DNA from 2 places in the Peribacillus sp. YIM B13477 genome. Region 1 is predicted to be linked to the other one. Evidence: riboswitches for the same ligand, from Rfam matches in the RefSeq annotation. Region 1 holds a riboswitch; the other holds the start of a gene.
What was found. A riboswitch is a leader RNA that binds a small molecule or an ion and turns the genes downstream of it on or off. The one in region 1 is predicted to bind S-adenosylmethionine.
Positions count from the first base shown of each region.

Region 2: another riboswitch for S-adenosylmethionine. It lies ahead of ACFX4H_RS05440 (YezD family protein); the one in region 1 lies ahead of ACFX4H_RS04015 (bifunctional homocysteine S-methyltransferase/methylenetetrahydrofolate reductase).

Region 1 covers NZ_JBHZPD010000001.1:795,987-799,412, forward strand. Annotated here, with positions in the region: gene ACFX4H_RS04010 (MOSC domain-containing protein) at 225-875, shown strand; SAM riboswitch class I at 987-1,085, shown strand; gene ACFX4H_RS04015 (bifunctional homocysteine S-methyltransferase/methylenetetrahydrofolate reductase) at 1,188-3,035, shown strand; gene metH (methionine synthase) at 3,028-3,426, shown strand, end outside.
Region 2 covers NZ_JBHZPD010000001.1:1,112,447-1,115,872, reverse strand. Annotated here, with positions in the region: gene sat (sulfate adenylyltransferase) at 1-993, opposite strand, end outside; gene ACFX4H_RS05445 (phosphoadenylyl-sulfate reductase) at 1,046-1,762, opposite strand; gene ACFX4H_RS05440 (YezD family protein) at 1,932-2,075, opposite strand; SAM riboswitch class I at 2,232-2,340, opposite strand; gene ssuE (NADPH-dependent FMN reductase) at 2,621-3,154, opposite strand; gene ACFX4H_RS05430 (TetR/AcrR family transcriptional regulator) at 3,342-3,426, opposite strand, start outside.

The sequences.
Region 1 (3,426 bases):
CTATATATTGTGTTCATATTCTACCATATTTAATTCTGAAATAGCAACTAAATTACTGAAACTAACCTATGAATTTTTCTGGAAATCAATGATATTTCGCCCATTAACGCCACATATGGCTTTTTCATTTCAAATACATATAAAAAGGTACTGAATAAAATGGATTTTTAGTATAATTTATACATATAGGACGATATAAATTTAATATGAATGGAAGATGCAAAATGGAAAATGGAAAAATCAAATCACTACATGCGGGGAAGCCGAAACATGAAATTTTTTCGAATATCGATATCTTTTCAGCCATGGATAAACAAGCACAGGATAATTTGAAAGTTACTAAAGCTGGCATAATCGGTGATGGTGTCGGTAATGTAAAGTTCCATGGAGGTCCTGATCGGGCCTTGTGCTTTTATCCATTTGAGCATTATTCATTATGGAATGAAAAATTCTCTAAAAAGCTGGATATCCCTGCATTTGGTGAAAATTTAACTATAGCGGGGATGAAGGAAGAAACAACGTATATCGGCGATATTTATCAAATAGGCGATGTGATTGTTCAAATTAACCAAGGGAGGATACCTTGTTCGACCATTTCCCTCTTCAATCAAGAACCTAAGTTTTTGGAACACGTGCTGAAAACGAGTTTCACTGGTTATTTTGCAAGAGTACTTCAAGAAGGAACGATAAATAAACAAAACGAGATTGTGTTGATAGATCGTCTACAAGAAAAAATTTCTGTCCATTACGCAGCAGAGGTCATCCTTCATAAACGGGATGGGCTGGATGGTGCTAAGGCGTTACTTACACTAGACTGGTTAGCGGAAGACTGGAAACAAAGGATCTTGAAGAGGGTTCAAGCAGCAAAAGATTGAATGATTTTTGCAAAAGTGAAAAAAATGTCGATCAGGTATTGAAATTGACAGACTATTATTGTAAATTAAATATAATCAAATTTTGAAATCTTATGAAAATTATATAAATGGATCTTATCGAGAGAGGTGGAGGGACTGGCCCGAAGAAACCTCAGCAACCAGCTTAGGCAAAGGTGCTAAATCCAGCAAGCAGAGCTTGATAGATGAGGAGAATGTTTCAAAAACCTTCTTCTTTGAGAAGGTTTTTTTCCTTTTCTCTCATACTCATAGAATACGACAAAAACAGGATTGTTTTTGAGAGAGGGTGTAATGATGAATTTTCGTAAAGAATTAAAAGAAAGAATGCTGGTTGGGGAAGGGGCAATGGGGACCTTGCTTTACTCTAATGGCATTGATCAATGTTATGAGGAATTAAACTGCACGAACCCAGATCAAATAGAGTCCATCCATCGAGCCTATCTGGAAGCTGGTGCAGATATCCTTCAATCGAATACATACGGAGCCAATTTCAATAAATTGAAGCGGTATGGACTTGAAGATGAAGTGAGCAGAATCAATCGCCAGGGAGTCATTCTAGCTAAAAAAGCGGCAAAAGGGAAGGCATACGTCTTCGGTACCATAGGGGCACAGCGGAGCATCAGGAAATCGGATTTAAGCATGGAAGAGATAAAACGGGGTTTTCGTGAACAGCTATACAGTCTGTTGATGGAAAATCCTGATGGGATTCTCCTGGAAACATTTTATGACCTGGAAGAACTGGAAACCGTCCTGCAAATCGTTAAAAATGAAACCGGACTGCCGATTATCGCAAATGTCTCGATGCATGAACTGGGTAATCTTCAAAATGGAATCCATTTAAATGAAGCCTTTCAAAAACTCGAGCAATTGGGTGCCGATGTGGTTGGTGTGAATTGCCGCCTCGGACCACATCATATGATTCGGGCCTTGGAAGAAGTGAGTTTGCCAAAGCAAGCATCGATTGCCATTTACCCTAACGCCAGCCTGCCGGATTATGTCGATGGGAGGCTCGTTTATAAAGCTGTACCGGAATATTTCGGTTCTAGTGCCCTGGAACTTCGAGAGCAAGGCGCCGCGATCATAGGAGGGTGCTGTGGAACGACTCCACTGCATATTCAAGCTGTAAAGCATGCAATTGGAAGTTTGGCTCCCGTGAAAGAGAAATTCACGAAATCCCGTGAAATAGAAGTAATTGAGGTGAACGATAGGGAATTGGAACTTCCCCTTTACGAAAAGGCTAAAACGGAACGGACGATTCTTGTTGAGCTTGATCCACCGAAAAAGCTAGGGATAGAGAGCTTCATGACTGGTGCTGAGGTTTTGAAAAAAGCAGGGGTCGATTCCATTACATTAGCGGATAATTCACTTGCCTCACCAAGGATATCCAATGATGCACTTGCTAATTTACTGAAGAACCAATTGAATATAAATCCGATGGTGCATATAACATGCCGTGATCGAAATTTGATTGGCCTGCAGTCACATTTAATGGGTCTGCAGACGGTAGGGCTGAACGAAATATTGATCATCACCGGAGACCCTTCAAAAATTGGGGACTTCCCGGGTGCCACTTCGGTTTATGATTTATCTTCCTTTGACCTGATAAGCATGGTCAAACAATTTAATGAAGGTCTTTCCTATTCCGGTCAAAGTTTGGGTCAACGGGCAAATTTTAAAATTGCGGCAGCTTTTAATCCCAATGTGAAATATCTGGATAAAGCCGTACTGAGAATGGAAAAGAAGATTGCCTGCGGTGCTCAATCCTTTTTGACACAGCCAATTTATTCCGTAGAGCAAATCGAAGAAGTATATCAAGCGACAAAACATCTAGAAACCCCGATTTTCATCGGTATCATGCCCTTAACAAGCACCCGGAACGCCGAATTCATCCATAATGAGATCCCAGGCATCAAATTGCCTGATAATGTTAGAAGGGCCATGGCTCTAGCGGGGGATGACCCTGTAAAGTCAAGGATTGAAGGGGTGAATATCGCGCGGGAATTGGTGGACGCGGCTAGGGAAAAATTCAAGGGCATATATTTAATCACTCCATTCCTTCGCTATGAAATGACGGCGGAACTAACGAAATATATTAGAAAAGTCGATAGTAAACAGACATCAGAGGTGGCAGTACATGAATAAAAAAGCGATTCAAGATCAGTTAAATTCTAAGATTCTCCTACTTGATGGGGCGATGGGAACGATGCTTCAAGCGGAGAATTTGACAGCAGACGATTTTGGCGGGGAACAATTCGAGGGCTGCAATGAATATTTATCACTGACGCAACCGGAAATCATCCAATCCATTCATGAAAAATATTTAGCAGCGGGCGCAGATATCATAGAAACAAATACCTTTGGAGCGACCAGCATCGTCCTTGAGGAATACCAAATAAGTACGATTGCCTACAAGCTAAATAAAATTTCAGCTGAGCTTGCCGTTAAAGCTTGTGAAAAGTATTCCAATGATGAATGGCCAAGATATGTAGCTGGCTCGATGGGCCCCACTACAAAAACGCTTTCCGTAACGGGC
Region 2 (3,426 bases), 320 kb from region 1:
TTTAGCGGAAGCCATATTGCCACATGCTTTACAGTAAAAACTATGTTCAAAGAATAATAGCGTGATTCCTAACTCATCTGCGTTAAAGTTCCCGAAGATTTTTTGGGCATCGTATGTGCCATAATAATCGCCCACACCCGCATGATCGCGTCCGACGATAAAATGGGTGCAACCATAATTTTTACGGACCATCGCATGGAAAATGGCTTCTCTAGGTCCTGCATAACGCATGGCAGCAGGGAAAACTGCAAGGGAGACGCGATCCTTAGGATAATATTTGTCAAGCAGCACTTTATAGCTTTCCATTCTTACATCTGCCGGAATGTCATCTGATTTAGTGGCACCGACGAGAGGATTTAAGAATAAGCCGTCGACGATTTCCAATGCTGTCTTTTGAATATATTCATGTGCACGGTGAACAGGGTTCCTTGTTTGGAAACCAACAACCGTTTCCCATCCTTTTTCAGCGAAAGCCTTCCTTGTCTCGACTGGGTCCAAATAATGAGCTTGAAATAGCGGACGCTCTATTCTCTTGATCAACTTTATTTCCCCGCCGACATATACATCCCCGCGGTTATATAAATTTTTCACTCCAGGATGCTTCTCATCAGCTGTTTGATATACCAATGTCGCTTCCAATTGCTTATCTGGAGTGTAAATATCAGAAACGGAGAGAACCCCGTATGTTTCACCATCATGGGTTAATGTTACTTCTTCACCTATAGTAAGGCTTCCTGCAGTTTCTTCGGTCAAAGGCAGCGTAATCGGGATGCTCCATACATGTCCGCTGCTAAGCCTCATATCCTTTACCACTGTCTCATAGTCACTTTTTGTAAAGAATCCTTTAATCGGGCTGTAAGCACCAGTCCCTATCAATTCAAGATCGCTCAAAGCAATTTCATCGATTTCGATTGACTTCGTTATTTTACTAAAATCATATTTTGGTTCCCAAAGATCGATTAATGTTCCTCCGTGCGGTAAACTGATTGTCATGCTAATTTCCCCCTATGGTTTCTATTTATTTAAGCCTATACTTTCTATTTATTTAAGATAAATGCAATCCGCATTCCGTTTTTTGAGCTCCTTGCCAACGGCCAGAGCGTAAATCATCTGCATTGAAGGCAGGTGCAGTACACGTTTTACATCCAATGCTCGGATATCCATTATCATGCAGGACATTATATGGAAGTCCATTTTTGTGGGCATAGCGCCAAACATCTTTCCATGTCCAATGTATGAGTGGGCATATTTTAACTGATTTGAACTTATTATCCTTATTGATATACTCGGTCTTAGCTCTTGTTTCGGATTGCTCCCTCCGCAGTCCCGAAAGCCAGGCTGTTGCCGATGAAAGCACATCTGTAAGCGGAACGATTTTACGGATGTTACAGCACTTATTGGAATCTCTAAGCCATAATTCATCGCCATATTCCGCCGCTTGTTCCTCAAGCGTCAAGTCAGGTTTCTTCATTTCGATCAAAAGCTTCGGATATCGCTTCTTCACTTCCTCGATCAATTGGTAAGTTTCCTCAAAATGAACATCTGTATCTAGGAAAACTATTTTTGCCGAAGGATTGACCTTCGCCAATAAATCCGTAAGCACGATGCCTTCAATACCAAAACTGCAAGCATAAATCAGTTTGTCACCATAATGGTCATTCGCCCATTTAAGAACTTCCAAAGCACCTTTTGTCTCAGTGTCTTCAGGAAATACAGGGAAGTCCCCTGTATTGAAATTTTCATAGTTTATTAATGCAGCCAACTTTGTAGCCCCCTCTAAAAACTTGCTGTATCAGGTTAGAGTAACTGTTGATCAATTCCCGTTGTAATATTCCCCGGGTTATTTGAATCTAGGAAAAAGAGACGAATCTAACCAATACTCTCTTTATATCAGTTAAACCCGCCTCTAGTTTTTCTAGTCAGCAGATACCTTATTTAATTCTTAGTTTTTCATTTCTCTCCATTTGAATGATTTTACCATCCTGGACAATAAGTGTAATGGATCCATATTTCATTGAATTAAGCATTTCTTGAAGTCGTTCAAAAATTTCTTCAAGCTGATTCTCTTTATCCAAACCAGTTCCTCCTTTAAGAAAATCCGCGAATATTTTATTTTAAATTTCTTAGATTTATATAATTCCATACAACCTTACATTGTTATGGTCTCCCTAAAATTTTCACAAAAAACAAAAATCTTTCCATGATGGAAAGATCGCAAGGTAAATATCTTTACCTTATCTTCCAAAATGATCAACATTTTGTTGGAGGTAGCACCTTGCATCCATCATGCAGGTTGCTGGACTTCAAAGGGCCAATTCCCTCCGTCGCTCTGGATAAGTTTTATTATTTTAAATATTAACATATATTTAATCCTTGTCAATGGAGTTTTCTTATAAAATAACTTGGTTTAATATTATGGATGAACTGTTATTTTTATACACACTATTCAATTTATGATTTTATGTTCATATAAATGCGAAAATAGACTCGTCTTTTTAGATAAAGTCTCCAAAAAAATGAGTCTATTTTCATTATTAGGCCTATTATTGACGCGTGTTATTCTAAAAAAAAATTCTAGGGTTCCAGTCTTTTTATAGAAGGAATTAATTTATTGAAGTCATTAATTTCTTAACTGTATCGCTTCTACAAATTCTTGAACCTGACTCTGGACGCGATCAATTAAATGCAAATCATTGATTGGGTTTTCTGGATTCTGTTTATCTATTTCCTTATCAACAAAATAAATCCCCTGCATCGGCTCGCCTTTTAATATTGAAATTAATGGTTTAAGCGCATAGTCAATCGCCAATAGATGCCTGTTACTTCCACCAATCATGATTGGCAGCACCGGCTTACCCTTAAAAGCACCTTCTGGCAGCAGATCAATCAATGCTTTCAATACACCTGTATAAGAAGCCTTATAAACCGGTGAACCTATAATGACTCCTCTGGCTGCTTGAATTCTCTCTGAAAGCTTTGAGATATCCTCGCTATTATATTTCCCTTGGAATAAATCATCTGCTGTGAAATCCGTAATCGAGAAATAAGCTGTAGTAAATCCTGCATTTTCGACTAATGATTGAATATGTTTTAGTGAAATGTCCGTTCTTGATGGAATAGCCGGACTTCCTGATAAAATTACGATATCGCTCATTTGATACCCTCCAATGTTACAAGATTTCCAGATATAATTTTCTTAGAGCATTTCGTGAAGTATACATTTATCGTAATTGTCTGAAAAATATAAGTCAAATCTTACACTCTGGACATCTACTCTGAATGAAAAAAGAAACGGTCATATTTACGGCTTGATGCTCATGCCCTTAAATATGACCGTTTCATTATGTATGATTTTGTTTCCCATGAATACCATATACCAAAAGTTGAGCAATGCTCTTAATTCGTTCAGAAGTAAAATATGGCTCC